3 regions of the Streptomyces sp. NPDC008238 genome follow, and region 2 is predicted to be linked to each of the others. Evidence: riboswitches for the same ligand, from Rfam matches in the RefSeq annotation. Region 2 holds a riboswitch; each other region holds the start of a gene.
What was found. A riboswitch is a leader RNA that binds a small molecule or an ion and turns the genes downstream of it on or off. The one in region 2 is predicted to bind cyclic di-AMP.
Positions count from the first base shown of each region.

Region 1: linked by a shared signal. The riboswitch ahead of ACFZAU_RS00775 (transglycosylase family protein) and the one ahead of ACFZAU_RS07515 (C40 family peptidase) in region 2 are both predicted to bind cyclic di-AMP.
Region 3: linked by a shared signal. The riboswitch ahead of ACFZAU_RS11515 (M23 family metallopeptidase) and the one ahead of ACFZAU_RS07515 (C40 family peptidase) in region 2 are both predicted to bind cyclic di-AMP.

Region 1 is NZ_JBIBGK010000001.1:163,907-169,783, forward strand. It holds gene ACFZAU_RS00755 (phospholipase) at 1-349, shown strand, start outside; gene ACFZAU_RS00760 (peptidylprolyl isomerase) at 413-910, opposite strand; gene ACFZAU_RS00765 (GNAT family N-acetyltransferase) at 1,004-1,636, shown strand; gene ACFZAU_RS00770 (aldo/keto reductase) at 1,701-2,708, opposite strand; cyclic di-AMP (ydaO/yuaA leader) riboswitch at 3,341-3,532, shown strand; gene ACFZAU_RS00775 (transglycosylase family protein) at 3,535-4,686, shown strand; gene ACFZAU_RS00780 (SAM-dependent methyltransferase) at 4,895-5,710, shown strand; gene ACFZAU_RS00785 (putative bifunctional diguanylate cyclase/phosphodiesterase) at 5,707-5,877, shown strand, end outside.
Region 2 is NZ_JBIBGK010000002.1:575,424-581,300, forward strand. It holds gene pcrA (DNA helicase PcrA) at 1-1,523, opposite strand, end outside; cyclic di-AMP (ydaO/yuaA leader) riboswitch at 1,774-1,931, shown strand; gene ACFZAU_RS07515 (C40 family peptidase) at 1,940-3,073, shown strand; gene ACFZAU_RS07520 (hypothetical protein) at 3,132-3,485, opposite strand; gene ACFZAU_RS07525 (C40 family peptidase) at 3,825-4,892, shown strand; gene ACFZAU_RS07530 (LuxR C-terminal-related transcriptional regulator) at 4,911-5,582, opposite strand; gene ACFZAU_RS07535 (PspC domain-containing protein) at 5,579-5,877, opposite strand, start outside.
Region 3 is NZ_JBIBGK010000003.1:577,300-583,176, forward strand. It holds gene ACFZAU_RS11505 (caspase, EACC1-associated type) at 1-1,357, shown strand, start outside; gene ACFZAU_RS11510 (extracellular solute-binding protein) at 1,354-2,787, shown strand; cyclic di-AMP (ydaO/yuaA leader) riboswitch at 3,005-3,144, shown strand; gene ACFZAU_RS11515 (M23 family metallopeptidase) at 3,330-4,436, shown strand; gene ACFZAU_RS11520 (hypothetical protein) at 4,558-4,839, opposite strand; gene ACFZAU_RS11525 (DUF6227 family protein) at 4,963-5,727, opposite strand.

The DNA.
Region 1 (5,877 bases), on a different contig from region 2:
GGTGCTGGCCAGTTGGACCCAGACCAGCGCCTCCAGCTACAACACCTGGTGGTCCGCCCGCGGCAACCAGGGCGCCTGGGCCGCCTACGGCTTCGACTGGTCCACCGACTACTGCAGCAGCTCCCCGGACAACCCGTTCGGCTTCCCGTTCCAGAACTCCTGCGCCCGGCACGACTTCGGCTACCGCAACTACAAGGCGATGGGCACCTTCTCCGCCAACAAGAGCCGCCTCGACAGCGCCTTCTACGAGGACCTCAAGCGCATCTGCGCGAACTACGGCGGCGCCACCGCGACCGCCTGCAACAGCACCGCGTGGACCTACTACCAGGCGGTCAAGGCCTTCGGCTGACCCGCGGAGCACGGCGGCCCGGCACCGGGAGTTCCGGTGCCGGGCCGCTACCGTGGGACAGGGTCAGGCGACCGTGCCGGACTTGGCGATCTCGATGCGGGCGCTGGTGGCGCCGGTGCGCGAGCCGAGCGACTCGACCTTCTTGACGACGTCCATGCCCTCGACGACCTCGCCGAAGACCACGTGCTTGCCGTCGAGCCAGTCGGTGACGATCGTGGTGATGAAGAACTGCGAGCCGTTGGTGTTCGGGCCCGCGTTGGCCATGGAGAGCTGGCCGGGCTTGGTGTGCTTGAGCTGGAAGTTCTCGTCGGCGAACTTCTCGCCGTAGATGCTCTTGCCGCCGGTGCCGTTGCCGGCGGTGAAGTCGCCTCCCTGGAGCATGAAGTCGGGGATCACGCGGTGGAAGTGCGAGCCCTCGAAGCCGAAACCGTGCTCGCCGGTCGCGAGCTCACGGAAGTTCCGCGCGGTCTTGGGGACCACGTCGTCGAACAGGGTGAACACGATCCGTCCGGCGGGCTCGCCGTCGATCGTGATGTCGAAGAACACGTCGTTGCTGTTCATGCCCCCATTTTCGCATCCTGGGACCCGGGCCTCCGACACGCCCCGCGGAAACGCGCTTGACGGGCGACCCGGCCGGACAGCACGATCCGGAGCATGCCCGAACCCGTGATCTTGGAAGGCAGGCACGTCCGCCTGGAACCGCTGAGCGGCACCCACACGGACGGGCTGCTGCGCGCCGCCGGCGAATCCCGCGACACCTACGCCTTCACCAAGGTGCCGGACGACCGTGAGGCGATGGCGCGCTACATCGAGGAGGCCCTCCAGGAGCAGGCGACCGGGGCCTCGCTCCCCTTCGCCGTACGGGACGTCCGGCGCGACGCGTTGATCGGCTCCACCCGCTTCCTCGACCTCGACTACTGGACGGCCACCCCCGCCTGGCCCGCCGGCCGCTCCGTGCCCCGTACCGGCGCGGTGCCCACGGTCGCCGAGATCGGCAGCACCTGGCTCGCCGCGTCCGCCCAGCGCACCCCCTGCAACACCGAGGCGAAGCTGCTGCTGCTCACCCACGCCTTCGACGTGTGGGGTGTGCTCCGCGTCACCTTGAAGACGGACGCGCGCAACGCACGCTCCCGGGCCGCCATCGAGCGCATCGGCGGCCGCTTCGAGGGCATCCGCCGGGCCCACACCCTCGCCGTGGACGGCACCGTCCGCGACAGCGCGTACTACTCGATCCTCGCCGGGGAGTGGCCCGGCGTGCGCGCCGCACTGGAGGCCCGGCTCGGGTGACCCGGCACCGACGCACAGGGGCCGGCTCCCGCCGGAGCCGGCCCCTGCGCGCGGAGAGCCGCCGTCACGGGATGCGGACGCCCGCCTCGGCCGAGAGGCGGTCGATCTCGGCCAGCTCGTCGGCGCCGAGCGGGCCCGCGTCGAGCGCGGCGAGGTTCTGGTCGAGCTGGGCGACGCTGCTCGCGCCGATCAGCACGGAGACGACCCGCGGGTCGCGCAGCACCCAGGTCAGCGCGAGCTGGGCCAGCGTCTGGCCGCGCTCCCCGGCGAGCTTGTTGAGGGCGTGCAGGAGGCCGAGCTTCCGCTCGGTCAGGGCGTCGCGCTTGAGGAAGTGGCCGAGCGCCATCCGGGAGTCCGCCGGCACACCGTCCAGGTAGCGGTCGGTGAGCTGGCCCTGGGCGAGCGGCGAGTACGCGATGAGGGCGGTGCCGGTGTCGCCGACGGCGTCGAGGACACCGTCCTCCGGGTCGCGCTGGAGGATGCTGTAGGCCGCCTGGTGGATCAGCAGCGGGGTGCCCAGCCCGCGCAGGATCTCGGTGGCGCGGCGGTGCGCCTCCGCGGGGTAGTTGGAGATGCCGGCGTAGAGGGCCTTGCCCTGGCGGACCGCGGAGTCCAGGGCGCCCATGGTCTCCTCCAGGGGCGTGTCCGGGTCGAAGCGGTGCGAGTAGAAGACGTCCACGTGGTCCAGGCCCATGCGGCCCAGGGACTGGTCGAGCGAGGACAGCAGGTACTTGCGGCTGCCCCATTCGCCGTAGGGGCCCGGCCACATGTCGTACCCGGCCTTGGTGGCGATGAAGAGCTCGTCGCGGTAAGGCCGGAAGTCCTGGGCGAAGAGCGTGCCGAAGTTGGCCTCGGCCGAGCCGGCGGGCGGGCCGTAGTTGTTGGCGAGGTCGATGTGGACCACGCCGCGGTCGACGGCGCGGCGCAGCACCGCGCGCTGGTTCTCCAGCGGCGAGGTGTCGCCGAAGTTGTGCCACAGGCCCAGGGACACGACGGGCAGCAGGACCCCGCTGCGCCCGGTCCTGCGGTATTCCATCGAGGCGTAGCGGTCGTCGGCGGCGAGGTAGGGCACGCGAGGGCTCCCTGGCGATGTAAGAAAATGTGCGGGATTGGGAGGCTACCGTCGGCGAATCGGCGCTGTCACGTCCGTTCTTCGGACGCGGCCCGCCGTCCGCCCGCCGTTCTCGCCCCGCCGCGGGGGCGGTTGTGGCGCACACCACACCAACGGCGGCGTGTGAACCGCGCATCCGGGAATCGCCGGCCGCCCCCGGCGGTTGGACCGGGGGTGCCCGTTCGGGCGGGCAGTCAGGGCGGTGCGGCCGGGGGCGGGTTGAACCACAACAGGTCCCGCCTTATCCGGCATTGAGGTGTCTAACCGGACATATGCGCCCACAGTGCATGCGTAGGCAATCGGTACGTGATGGTTGTCACGTGCCGGTCACGCAACGGAAACCGCGGGCGACGCATCGTCCACATTTCCCGCTGAATTTCACCGGGTGATATCGGCCGATTACCGTCGGCCAAATTTTCGCCTACGCAGAGCGGACACTTCTCACGTAAAGTCACAGATGCGAATGATCGACTTGCGGTCCGCCGGGGGGCGTGATTCCGCTCCTTGCTCCGGAACGATTCCGTCGTTTAGCTTCCAGATCTCGCAGGACAAATGCCTGCGAGATTCTTCCGGGCGGAACGCCTAGTCCTGCCGCCGCCCGGACGCCGGATGACAAGACCGCACGGCAGGAGCGGGGGACCCAGGTAGTTTGCCGTTCCCGTTGGTCTCGGGACGGCTAGGGGTGAAGTCGCAGCGACATGCCTTTATGTGGCGTGCCATTTTGCGGCCGGGCATCTCCAGCCCGAACCCGACAGCTTACCTCGCAGGCGTCGGAGAGGAATTCGGCATGCCCGGTAAGGGAAAGCACCGTCGTCCGCGGAACACCCGTATCACCCGAATCAGCGCGCTGGCCGGCACCACCGGTGCGGCCGTGGCGCTCCCGATCGTCGGTGCCACCGGTGCCCACGCCGCTCCCGTGAGCGTCTGGGACAAGGTCGCGGCCTGCGAGAGCACCAACAACTGGTCCATCAACACCGGTAACGGCTTCTACGGCGGCCTGCAGTTCACCCAGAGCACCTGGGCCGGCTTCGGCGGCACGAAGTACGCGCCGCGCGCTGACCTCGCGACCAAGGCGCAGCAGATCGCCGTCGCGGAGAAGGTCCTTGCGACGCAGGGCCCGCAGGCCTGGCCCGTGTGCGGCCCCAAGGCCGGTCTGACCAAGGCGATGGCCGACCCGTCGGCCACCCCGGAGAGTGTCTCCGGCACCGCCGCGAAGCCCGCCGCCAAGCCGGCCGCTCCCGCCGCGAAGGCCGAGGCGCCGAAGTCCTCCACCAGCGCGCCGAAGAGCGCGGGCGGCTCCTACAAGGTCGCCGGCGGCGACACCCTGTCCAAGATCGCCGGCGCCCAGTCGGTCGAGGGCGGCTGGAAGCAGCTGTACGCGGACAACGAGTCGGTCATCGGCGGCAACCCGAACCTGATCTACCCGGGCCAGGTCCTGTCGCTGGGCGAGAAGGCCGCCACCGAGGCCGCGCCGAAGGCCGCGAAGGCGGCCCCGGCCGCCAAGCTGGCCGCCGCCAAGGCGGCCAGCGCCTCCGGCTACACCACCCCGCTCGACCGCGTCACCCTGGGAACGGCCTACCACCAGGCCGGTGCCATGTGGTCCAAGGGCTACCACACCGGTGTCGACTTCATCGCCTCGACCGGCACCAAGGTGAAGTCGATCGCCTCCGGCACCGTGGTCTCCGCGGGCTGGGGCGGCTCGTACGGCAACCAGGTCGTCGTCAAGCACGCCGACGGCCGGTACTCGCAGTACGCCCACCTCTCCTCGCTGTCTGTCTCGGCCGGCCAGTCGGTCTCCGCCGGCCAGCAGCTGGGCCTGTCGGGCGCCACCGGCAACGTGACCGGTCCGCACCTGCACTTCGAGGTCCGCACCACCCCCGACTTCGGCTCCGACATGGACCCGCTGGCGTACCTGCGCGCCCACGGCGTCAACGTCTGATCGAACCGATCCACCGTCATCCGGCGGTAGGCGTGTGCCCTGTTCCCCTCTTGTCGGGAACAGGGCACATGCCTTTGGTCTGTGACCGAAAACGGATCGAATATTTCCATTTCTTGTTCTTCTCGAACGGTCGGTCAGTAGCCTCTGACGCACGTGGTCGTGTCCACGACCACTCGTCCCGATCGCCGACCACGAGCTGGAGCCGTTGATGGAGCGTCCCGCCTGGGCCCCCCATGGCATCGATCTTTCCGTGCCGAGCGTGTCCCGGATCTACGACTACTACCTGGGCGGCTCGCACAACTTCGAGGTCGACCGGGAGGCCGGACGGCGGGCCATCGAGGCCTTCCCCGGGCTGCCGAAGATCATGCAGGCCAACCGGGCCTTCATGCGCAGGGCGGTGCGCTTCGCCGTCGGCCAGGGCATCACCCAGTTCCTCGACATCGGCTCCGGCATCCCCACCTTCGGCAACGTCCACGAGGTCGCCCAGGCGGCCAGTCCCGGCGCCCACGTCGTCTACGTCGACCACGACCCGGTCGCCGTCGCCCACAGCCGCGCGGTGCTGGAGGGCAGCGACGCCGCCGCCATCGTCGCCGCCGACCTGCGCTCGCCCCGCGACATCCTGGACAGCCCCGAGGTGCGCGGGCTCATCGACCTGGAGCGCCCCGTCGCGCTGCTGCTCGTCGCGGTCCTGCACTTCCTCGAGGACGCCGACGAGCCGGTCAAGGCCGTGGCGGAGCTGCGCGACGCCCTCGCCCCCGGCAGCCTGCTGGTCGTCACCCACGCCTCCGTCGAGGGAGGCCCGCGCGCACCCGAGGAGGGGGAGCGGGTCGAGAACGTCTACCGCAGCGCGAGCTCGCCGCTGATCATGCGTTCGCGGGCCGAGGTGGAGCGCTTCTGCGACGGCTTCGACCTCGTCGAACCCGGCCTGGTCTCCCCGCCGTTGTGGCGCCCCGACGGCACGGACGACGACGAGCTCGACCCGGTCGTCTTCAGCGGGTTCGCGGGCGTCGGCCGCAAGGCGTGACGGTGACGAGAGCCCCCGGCCCGGAGCCGGAGCCCGCCGACAGCCTGCGGCGCTTCGCGATCATCTGGAGCCGGGCGATCTATTTGGCCACCGCCACCTCCATGACGCGCGGCGAGTTCGAGGAGTACCTGCTCCCGCTCGCCGCGCGTCTCAACGCCGCCCTGCGC
Region 2 (5,877 bases):
AAGGTGATCCGTTCGCGTGAGGCGAGGGCGTCGACCATCGCCTCGGCGCGTTCCCCGATGCCGCGCTTGGGCACGTTCAGGATGCGGCGCAGCGGGACGGTGTCCTCGGGGTTGGCGAGCACGCGCAGGTAGGCCAGGACGTCCCGGACCTCCTTGCGCTCGTAGAAGCGGACCCCGCCGACGACCTTGTAGGGCAGGCCGACGCGGATGAAGACCTCTTCGAAGACACGGGACTGCGCGTTGGTCCGGTAGAAGACCGCGACCTCGCCGGGGCGGGCGTCTCCGGCGTCGGTGAGCCGGTCGATCTCGTCGGCGATGAACTGCGCCTCGTCGTGCTCCTGGTCGGCGACGTAGCCGGTGATGACCGGGCCCTGCCCGGCCTCCGTCCACAGGTTCTTCGGACGGCGGGAGGCGTTGCGCTCGATGACGGCGTTGGCGGCGGTCAGGATGTTCTGGGTGGAGCGGTAGTTCTGCTCCAGCAGGATGGTGCGGGCCTGCGGGTAGTCCTCCTCGAACTGGAGGATGTTGCGGATCGTGGCGCCGCGGAAGGCGTAGATGCTCTGGTCGGCGTCGCCGACCACGCACAGCTCGGCCGGCCCTTCGCCGTCCTCCTGCGCGTCTCCGCTCGCCGTGCCCACCAGTTCGCGCACCAGGGTGTACTGGGCGTGGTTGGTGTCCTGGTACTCGTCGACCAGCACGTGCCGGAAGCGGCGCCGGTAGTGCTCGGCGACGTCCGGGAATGCCTGGAGCAGGTTGACCGTGGTCATGATGATGTCGTCGAAGTCGAGCGCGTTGGCCTCGCGCAGCCGCGACTGGTACATCGCGTAGGCCTCGGCGAGCTTCTTCTCGAAGGGGTTCTCGGCCTGGTCGGCGAAGGTCTCCTCGTCGATGAGCTCGTTCTTGAGGTTGGAGACCTTGGCGCTGAACGACTTCGGCGGGAACTGCTTGGGGTCCAGGTCCAGGTCGCGGCAGACCAGGGCCATCAGGCGCTTGGAGTCGGCCGCGTCGTAGATCGAGAAGCTGGAGGTGAAGCCGAGCCTCTTTGACTCCCGGCGCAGGATGCGGACGCACGCGCTGTGGAAGGTGGAGACCCACATCACGTTGGCGCGCGGGCCGACCAGCTGCTCGACGCGCTCCTTCATCTCGCCGGCGGCCTTGTTGGTGAAGGTGATCGCCAGGATCTGGCCGGGGTGGACCTTGCGGGCGCCCAGCAGGTACGCGATGCGGTGGGTGAGCACCCGGGTCTTGCCGGAGCCGGCGCCCGCGACGATGAGCAGCGGGGAGCCGGTGTGCTCGACGGCGGCGCGCTGCTGCTCGTTGAGCCCGTCGAGCAGCGCGGCCGGGTCGACGACGGGGCGGTGGGCGCCGTCCCGGTAGTACGCGTCCCGGTCGACGGGCGCGTCGAAGCGCCCCTCGAAGAGGTCGTCGGGGACCGTGCCGGGCTCCTCCTCGGGAGGCGGCGGGGGCTCCTCCTCCCTCGGTTCGAGGCCGGCCAGGAAGCTGTCGTCAAAGAGGCTGCTCATCGCCTCCCGAGTCTAGGCCGTGGGACGGACAGCGTTGTGCCGCTTGCCCGAGCCCGCCCCCTCCGGGGCGTCCGGAAGTCGCCCGGTGCCCGTCCCGGGCGAACGCGTCACAGCCTTTCGCGGCCCCGAATGACGAAGGTCACGAAATGATTGCGGACAATTCGAACACCAGGGTTCCCACGGACCCCCGCAGTTGACTACCGTGCCGGATCAGGCGGTCCGCTCCACGCGGCGGCGACCGTGCCGTCACGGGCCGCCTCCGCTGAGTCCGGCGACCGCCGGAGCCGGGGACCCACGACCTTGGGGTGAATCGGTCCGTACGAGCGCAGCGCGCCCGTACGCACCGTAGGGCGGCCTTCCGAAGCCCGAACCCGACAGCTAACCCGGTAGGCGGTCCACGGAAGGAGCCGCCTGACTTGGCGACGCACCGCAAGCCGCGCCCGCGCGCGCTGACCGTCCCCGGCCCCCGGGCCGCGGTGGGACTCACGACCGCCGCACTGGCGACCGTCACCCTCTTCGGCGAGAGCGCGAGCGCGGCGCCCGCCTCACCCGACAAGCCCTCCATCACCGAGGTCAAGGCCCAGGTCGACAAGCTCTACCACCAGGCCGAGGCCGCCACCGAGCGCTACAACGGCGCCAAGGAGCAGACCGAGCGACAGCGCACGCGCGCCGACGCGCTGCTGGACCAGGTGGCCCGCAGGACCGAGACGCTCAACGCCGCCCGCCGCACCATCGGCGAGTACGCCGCGGCGCAGTACCGCGGCGGCGGCCTGGACGGGACGACGACCTTCCTCCTCACCTCCGACCCGCAGCAGTTCCTGGACCAGGCGCACCTGATGGACCGCCTGTCCGACCGCCAGGAGCACGCGCTGGAGACCTTCCGCTCCGAGCAGGCCGAGACGACGGCCAAGCGCTCCGAGGCCGTCGAGAGCCTGCAGAAGCTGACCGAGGCCCAGCAGCGGCTGAACGCGGAGAAGACCTCGGTCAAACAGAAGCTCGCCGCGGCGCAGAAGTTGCTCAACAGCCTCACCGCGCAGGAGAAGGCGCGGCTGGCGGCGCTGGAGAAGAAGCGCCGGGAGGAGGCCGCCGCGAAGGCCGCGGAGATCGCCGCCAAGGAGAAGGCCGCGCAGGAGGCGGCCGCCAAGGAGTCGGGCTCGTCCACGGGATCCACCGGCTCCACCGCCCCGTCCGGCACCTACGCCGCCAAGGCGGCCAAGGCGATCGAGTTCGCGCGGGCCCAGCTGGGCAAGCCGTACGTGTACGGCGCCACCGGCCCGAACTCCTACGACTGCTCGGGCCTGACCCAGGCCGCCTGGGGCGCCGCGGGCGTCTCGATCCCCCGCGTGACCTACGACCAGGTCGACTTCGGGACCCGGGTGAGCGCGGACCAGCTGCAACCCGGCGACCTGGTCTTCTTCTACTCCGACATCACGCACGTCGGCCTGTACATCGGCGGCGGCAACATGATCCACGCCCCCCACACCGGGAGCGTGGTGAAGATCGCCCCGATCACGGAGATGCCGATCTACGGCTACGCCCGGATGGCCTGAGTCCGAGCCTGAACCCGCGGCCGAGCCCGGGCCCCCGCCCGGCCGCCGCCGGCCGGGCTCAGGTCCACAGCACCGCGATGAAGATGTTGGCGGTGGTCAGCGCACCCACGGTGCCGAAGGCCGCCGCCGGCACCTTCTCCTCGTCCCGCTTGACGTAGACCAGGCCGAGGACCACCACCAGGACCGCGAGCTTCACGCCGATCTTGATGTTGTTCACCGGCTGGTCGTCGGCCTGGTTGAGGCCGACCAGCAGCACGCCCGTGACCAGCATGGTCAGCGCGCCGTGCAGCATGCCCGGCACGAAACGGGCCTCGCCGCGGCCCATGGCCTTCATCTGGGTGAGGAAGCCGCCCAGGAGGGCGGCGATGCCGATGATGTGCAGGCCGACGATCAGGTTGATGAGTACGTCCATGGCTCAGGACCCTAGCCAGGCCCATACCAGCGCCCGGCACCGAGGTCCCGCTCCTCCGTCACATCGGTCAGGGACGGACCGGAAGTGACCAGGTCACCCGTCGAACAGCGATCATCCGCGGGCAGTCCGCGGCCGAATCGGACCAGTCCCGCACACTCCGGAGCCCCCTCGCGGCGTCCAGGTTTAGCGTCCTGCCCCAGGTGGCCGATCCCCACTGCCGCGCGGACCCCGTCCCCGGCACGGCCGCCCCCGCCGAAGGTCCGGCGGTGGACGGTCCCCGTCCGCCCGCCGCCGGACCGCCGGGGGGAGGTACGGACAGCCCGGAAGGAGTGACGGCGCGTGGCGTCGCACAGAAGGCCCAGGGACCGCGGTCCCGCAGGCACGGCAGCGCGCACCGCCGTCGGCCTCGCCCTGGCGGGCGCCGCCTCCGTGACGGTGTTCGGCGAGGCCGGGCACGCGGAGCCCCGGCTGACCACGGACGAGGCCAGGGCCAGGGTGGACCGGCTGTACGAGGAGGCCGAGCAGGCCACCGAGCGGTACAACGGCGCCAAGGAGAAGGCGGACACGGCCACCGGGCGGATCGAGCGCCTCCAGGACGAGCTCGCCCGCAGGACCGAGCGCCTCAACAGCACCCGCGACGGCCTCGGCTCCCTCGCCACCGCCCAGTACCGCAGCGGCGGCATCGACCCCGCCGTCCAGCTGGCCCTCGCCTCCTCCCCCGGCGACTACCTGGAGCGCGCCGGGATGCTGGACCGGATGAGCAGCCGCCAGAACGCCGCGCTGCGCGCCCTGTCGGCCCAGCGGCGGGACATCGAGCAGTTGCGCGCCGAAGCGGGCGCCGAGCTGGAGGAGCTGCGCGGCACCCGCGCCGAACTCGCCCGCCACAAGCGCACCGTGGAGCAGCGTCTGGCCTCCGCGCGGCAGTTGCTGGGCCGGCTGACCGCCGGCCGGCGCGCCGAGGTGCTCTCCTCCGGCGGCCACGGTTCCGCCGACCCGGCCCGTGCCGGCCGTGCCGCCACCGGCTCCCGCACCGGTCTGACGCCTGCCGCCGCCCCCAACGCGCGGGCCGCGCGCGCCGTCTCCTTCGCGTACGGCGCCCTCGGGCTGCCCTACGTCTGGGGCGCCACCGGACCGTCGGCGTACGACTGCTCGGGCTTCACGCAGGCGGCGTGGCGGGCGGGCGGGGTCTCGCTGCCGCGCACGACGTACACCCAGATCAACGCGGGCACCCGGATCTCCCGCTCCCAACTGGAGCCGGGCGACCTGGTGTTCTTCTACTCGGGGATCAGCCACGTCGGCCTCTACGTGGGCAACGGCATGATGATCCACGCGCCGCGCACCGGTGACGTCGTCAAACTCGCCCCGGTCGACCAGATGCCCTTCGCGGGCGCCACGCGTCCGGCGTGACGCCCTTGCCGCGAGGGCTCAGACCAGGCGGCGGGCGGTCGCCCAGCGGGTGAGTTCGTGCCGGTTGCTCAGCTGCAGCTTGCGCAGCACCGCCGAGACGTGCGACTCGACGGTCTTCACCGAGATGTAGAGCTGCTTGGCGACTTCCTTGTACGCGTAGCCGCGCGCGATCAGCCGCAGCACCTCGCGCTCGCGCTGGGTCAGCCGGTCCAGGTCCTCGTCGACCGGCGGGGCGTCGGTGGAGGCGAAGGCGTCCAGGACGAAGCCGGCCAGCCGGGGCGAGAAGACGGCGTCCCCGTCGTCGACCCGGAAGATGGAACTCACCAGGTCGGGGCCGGTGATGGTCTTGGTGACGTAGCCGCGGGCGCCGCCGCGGATCACCCCGATGACGTCCTCGGCGGCGTCGGAGACCGACAACGCCAGGAAGCGCACGGGCTGTTCCGCGTCGCCCATGAGCCCGGCGCAGCGCTTGAGCACCTCGACCCCGCCGCCGCCGGGCAGATGGACGTCGAGCAGCACGACGCCGGGCCGCGTCGCGGTGATGACCGAGACCGCCTGGTCCACGTCGGCGGCCTCGCCGACCACGTCGACACCGGTCCGCTCGGTCTCGCCGATCTCGGCCTGCACCCCCGTGCGGAACATCCGGTGGTCGTCGACGAGGACGACCCTCACGCGTCGTTCCGTGCTCATGACGACCTCCCTGGTCCCTGGGCCCTGTCCATCTCCAGCTCCACTTCCGTGCCCCCACCCGGTGCCGGGCGCAGCCGCGCCTCGCCGCCGTTGCGCCGCATCCGGCCGATGATCGACTCCCGGACGCCCATCCTGTCCGACGGTACGTCGTCGAGGTCGAAACCGGGACCGCGGTCGCGGACCGATACGAAGACCTTGCTCTCCTCGACCTCCGCGTACACCTGCACGGGCTCGTCCCCACCGTACTTGGCGGCGTTGACCATGGCCTCGCGGGCCGCCTGCATCTGCGCCACCA
Region 3 (5,877 bases), on a different contig from region 2:
CTTCCGCGCCTCCGCCGCCTGGGCCGAGCCGGAACGCGCCTGCGAGGACGAGGACGCCGGCGAGTGCGCGATGCCGCTGCGGGACGTCGGACCGCACCCCGACGTGTGGATACCGGCAGCCGGCACCGCCCTCACCCAGGTCCAGGCCGAGACCCGCCGCCCCGAGAGCGTCGTCGCCCTCGGCCGGCCGGTCACCCTCGCGCACTCCCCGGCCGTCGTCGCCGCGACCACCTCGCTGGAGGGCGTCGGGCGCACCGGCAGCACCGCGCAGCAACTCGTCGACGCCGCCCACGCGCAGGACGTGGTCGTCCGCAGCGCGGAACCGCACTCCTCGGACGCCGCCCTCGACCAGCTGCTGCACCTGGCACCCGGCACCCGGATCACCACCGACGCCGTGCCCCCGGCGGACGACCGGGCCCTGGCCTGCTCGGCCCGCACCTGGCTGGTCGAGCGGCGCGGCACCCAACAGGCCCTGCTCACGGCGGAGTCCACCCTGGCCGCCCTCGTCACCCCGGCCCTGGAGTCCCATCCGCCCTGCCTGGGCGACCAGTCGGACCCCTACACCGCCTACTACCCCTCCGACGTGCCGCCCCTCGACCTCACCCTCGTACCGGTGAGCTGGGAGACCGGCCGGGCCGACCGCGCCGACCGCGCCGAGGCGGTGCACCGGCTCGCCGCATGGCTCGGCTCCCGCCCGGGGCAGCGGGCGCTGGCCGCGCAGGGCTTCCGTACGGACGTCAGCGGGACGGCCGAGGCCGGCGACACCCCGCTGGACAGCGCGATCTTCGTCGCCGACCCGCGGGCGGGCGGCGGGCCGCCGACCCGGAAGGACATCGAGGCCGCGCTGCGGGACCACGGCGAGGCCGCGGGCACCCGGCGCGACGTCCTCTTCGCCGTCGACGTCTCCAGTTCCTCCTACTCCGGCGCCAACGTCCCCGTCGTGCGCGCCGTGCTGGCCCGCGCCTCCGGCTACCGGTACGGCATCGCCGCGGTGCCCGGCCGCACCCTCCTGCCGCTGGGACCCAACGACGCCGCCGCGCGGGACGCCGCGATCCGGGCGCTGGCACCGGTCGAGCGGGACGCCCCCGTGGCCGCCGCCCTGCGCCAGTGGTCGCGCGCCCTCGCGGACTCCCCCGGGACCCTGATCGTCCTCATCACCGACGACGAGGACAGCGCCCGCGAGGAGCCGCCCGCCGTGGACGTCCCCGTGCTGGTGGTCTCGCTGGAGAGCTACGGCTGCTCGCTGCGCTTCAACAAGGCGGTGACCGAGGATGGCGGGGCGTGCCTGGCCGCCACGCAGGACCTGCCGAACCGGGTCGCGGAGACCATCACCCGCCTCACCTCGGGAGGGTCATGACGGCCGTGAGGGTCACCGGGTCCACCGGGGTCATACGGGTCACGAGGCTTGGGGGAGCCGCGCGCTGCCGGCGCCGCCGCACCCTGGGCGTCGTGCTCCTGCTGGCCACCGCCCTCGCCACCCTCGCCACCGCCGCCTGCGGAGGTCCCCGCCCCGCGCCGGCCCCGGGGCCCGACCGCTCCCGGCCGCTGATCGTCGCCAGCGACGCCGACCTCACCGCCGGCGGGCGACCCGGCGTCCGCCGCGCCCTGGTCGACGAGTGGAACCGGGCCAACCCGGACCGGCCGGCCCGGCTCGTCGAGCTCCCCTCCGCCTCCGACGAGCAGCGCAGCGAGCTGATCGGCGCCTTCCAGTCCGGCACCGCCGCGTACGACGTGGTCAACCTCGACATCAGCTGGATCCCCGAGTTCGCCGACAGCGGCCTGCTGCGACCGCTCGACCCCGCCCTCGTCGACGGGGACTTCCTGCGCCAGGCCGCGGACGCCGGCCGCTGGAAGGGCCGCACGTACGCGGTGCCCTTCAACACCGACGTCGGACTGCTCTACTACCGCACCGACGACCTCGCCAAGGCCGGCCGGCGCCCCGCCGACCTGCGCGGCTACGCCAAGATGGGCGACCTCCTCGCCGACGTCCGCCCGCTCGGCCACGCCGCCTACACCACCCAACTGCGCGCGTACGAGGGCCTGACGGTCAACACCCTGGAGACCTTCTGGACCGCGGGCGTCGAACTCGTCGACGGCGACGGCCGCTACACCGGCACCGAGGACGGGCTGCGCGAGGGCCTGGACGAGCTCGGCCGGCTGGGCGCCGCCAACAACCTCAACCCGGAGTCCCTGGAGGCCGACGAGTCGGTCACCCTCGCCCAGTTCACCGAGGGGCAGAGCGTGCTGATGCGCAACTGGCCGTACGCCTACAACCGGCTGGACGCCGCGCTCGCCCCCGGCGTCCGCTTCGGCGTGGCCCGGCTCCCCGGCGTCGCCGCCCTCGGCGGGCAGAGCCTGGGCGTCGCGGCCACCAGCGACCGCCCCGGCGACGCAGCGGACCTGATCCGCTTCCTGACCGGACGCAGCGCCCAACATGCCCTGCTCAGAGCGGGTTTCGCCCCTGCGCGGCGCTCAGCATACGGAGCCGGGGATGTCAACTGTGACGATCCTCACGACCCCCGTGCCTGGTTCTACGACCGCCCCGCGGGCCGCGGCTCCGAGCCCTCCCCCTCACCCGCCGCCGCGACCCCCGGGTACACGACCCTGCTGTGGTGCGCGCTGCAGGCCGCCAGGGCCCGTCCGGCGACCGCGCACTACGTCACGTTCACCCGGGTCCTGCAGCGTGAGGTGCACGGAATGCTCGCGGCACACCGCTCCACCGACGCCACGGCGGAGCGTCTGGACGGCCGTCTGGGGCGCGCGCTCGGCGGCCGGGGTCCGGGGTGACCATCACTGCCCGTGAGCGCGGCACTCCCTTCCGCATAACGACTGATGCACACTCACATTTCCCGTAGGTCACGGCAGTCACGGCGCAATGTCCGGTTCCGTCCTGTCCATCCCCATAGATTCCCGTCATGAACTCGCTTGAGTGGCTTGGAATTGGCGGGCGCCTCTATTAACGTTCGATAACGCAGCGCGGTCGTCCCGCCGCCGTCAGGGCGGCGCCGTGCGCTTGCCGAATCCCGTCCGCGGGAACCGGGGAACCACTTCCTGGGGTGAATCGGGGGCCTTCCGAGGTCCTCGTAGGAGACCTTCCTGCTCCGAACCCGTCAGCTAACCCGGTAGGCGAGAAGGAAGGAAAGGAGCGCGCCCGCGTGGCGTCGAACGAGCCTGCCCTGATACCCGGACAGCAACAGGGGTCCGCGACCGCGTACTCCGAGTGGGACACCGCCGAGTGGAACATCGCCGCCGGCTGGAATCCCCCGGCAGCCGAGCAGGCACCGCCGACGAAGAACGCGATCGACGGCTGGGACACCGGGCAGTGGAACATGGCCGCCGGCTGGCTCGCCGCGGCGGCAGCCGAGGAGACGGCCTCCCACGACGCAGGCGCCGTTGCCGACGCCACCGTCGCGCAGCACGAGACCGCCGGGCACGAGGCCTACGAGCCCGCCGCCCCCGCCCAGCCGCGCCACGAGGACATCGAGGCCTTCGACGCCTTCGGGAACACCCGCGACATCGAGGCCGCGCCCTACGAGGGCCCGGACGCCGAGCCGTGGGACCCCTCCGAGGAGTCCGCCGGCCCCCTGCGCGGCCGCCACCGCGTCGCCAAGCAGCGCTCCCTGGGCCGCGGTTCGGCGGTCTTCGGCGTCGCGGCCGTGGCCGTGCTCGGCGTCGGCGGGGTCGCCACCGCCGAGGGCAAGAACCCGCTCCCGGTCTCCCTCCCGCACCTGCCCGACGCGTCCCAGCTGCCCGGCATCGGCGCGCTCGTCGAGGACGACAGCGCCCCCGAGGCCAAGCCCGTCGCCGAGGCCCTGAGCCCCGACGCGGGCGAGGCGCTGCGCAACCGCATCCTCGACCAGGCCCAGCAGCAGCGGAACGCCGCCGACAAGGCCGCCAGGACCGCCGCGCAGCAGGAGGCGTCGGCCAAGGCCGCCAAGTCCGCCGCGCAGGAGCGGGTGCGGGCCGAGGCCGCCGCCAAGAAGAAGGCCGCGGCGGAGGCAGCGAAGAAGCTGGAGGCCGAGCGCCTGGCCGAGCTCGCCAAGAGCTTCGTCAAGCCGGTCTCCTCGTACACGCTGACCGCCGGGTTCGGTGAGTCCAGCTCGCTGTGGGCCAACACCCACACCGGCCAGGACTTCGCCGCCCCGACCGGCACCCCGGTCAAGGCCATCCACAGCGGCACCATCACCGAGGCGGGCTGGGCCGGTTCGTACGGCTACCGCATCATCCTGACCCTCGACGACGGCACCGAGCTCTGGTACTGCCACCTCTCCTCGATGATCGTCACCTCCGGCAAGGTCAGCACCGGCGACACCATCGGCCGCGTCGGCGCCACGGGCAACGTCACCGGCCCGCACCTGCACCTCGAGGTGCGCCCCGGCGGCGGCGACCCGATCGGCCCGATGGGCTGGCTGCGCAGCAAGGGCCTCACGGTCTGAGGCGACCGGTCGTGCGACCGGCCGGCCGGCCGCGTACGACCGCACCGACTCCGGCGGTCCTGGTGACTCCCCCCGTCAACCAGGGCCGCCGGTCCTTTTCGAGGCGACGTCCCCGCCGCCGCTACGGGACGACGAAGTTGTAGATCTCCGAGATCCGGGGCGGTCCGGTCGGCTCCGGGAAGCCGGACTCCTTGGCGGCGGGCATCATGATCTCCATAAAGGCCTCGAGCGCCTGCGCGGACTGCCAGACGTTCACCAGCCGCAGCCCCTCGTTGGTGATCACGGCGGCGTGGGAGAGCAGCCCGGACGGCGGATGCTCGGGCCCGAACCCCGCGCGGTGGTTCGCCTCCTCGTACTGCAGGGCCGTCACACCGGGGAACTCGACCTCCGCCAGGACCGGCATGGGAACCTCCCGCCTCCCAACGACACGCCTACGCCCCAATTTCCTCCGGCTGCCCCCCGGCCGCAATCCGGAACGCGGCCGGGGACAGGGTCAGAACGGGGCGGGCGCGCGGTGAACGCGTGGTCACAGCGCCTCCAGCCGTACGTCCGCCGAGTCGCAGGCCGCCGTCTCGTCGGCGTAGACCTCGCACACCGGCCGCCCGTCGGGGGTCATCGTGTGCTCGACCTCCCAGAGGCTGATCTCCTCGCCGGTCTCCAGCAGGAAGGCGTGCTCGTACAACGTCCAGCCGGCGACCCGGCCGGTGCCGATCCGGGTGTGCCGGCCGGTGACGTACGCGATGTCGTGGCCCACCGCCGAACCCAGCCGGCTGCGCAGGTCCTCGCCGGGCACGTCCGTGTTCTCGGCCCGCCGCAGCACCCGCCACGCGTGCTCGGCGGAGTGCTGCTCCGTGTACTGCCGGGGCCCGGGCGTCAGATCCATCGCCAGCTGCGGCAGCCGTGCCAGCCAGTCCGCCGCCTCCGCCTCCAGCTCCTCCGGGGAGGGCTCGCCGAAGCGCGCGTCGATCGTGTGCTGGGCGACGGCCAGCGTGTCCGGGTCCGAGTACACCTCGTACAGCGGCTCGTCGCCGTCGGGGCCGGTGTTGTGCTCGATCTCCCACAGCAGCTGCGTACTGCCGTCGGCCAGCAGGAACGTGTGCCGCAACGTCCTGCGGCTCAGCCTGCGCGGCGGGCCCTTGCGCTGGCGGAAGGACGCCAGCTCCGTGCAGCCCATCAGCGCGGTCGCCAGCCGTCCCAGCACGTGGTCGTCGACGTCGAAGGCGTTCTGCGCCCTGGCCAGCACCACCTCGACGTCCGCCGGACCCGCCCCACCTGGTCGCGCGTTCCCCATGCGGTCCTCCTGCTCACGGCATTCCCCGCGCACCATTGCGAGCACTCAGCGTAGTGGCATCGACGCGCTGCGCGTCGGGTCTCCCGGAAAAATGGTGCACCCCCACCCGTAGGAGGCGCGTAAAACGCGAAACGCACGCCCCCTGCTGCC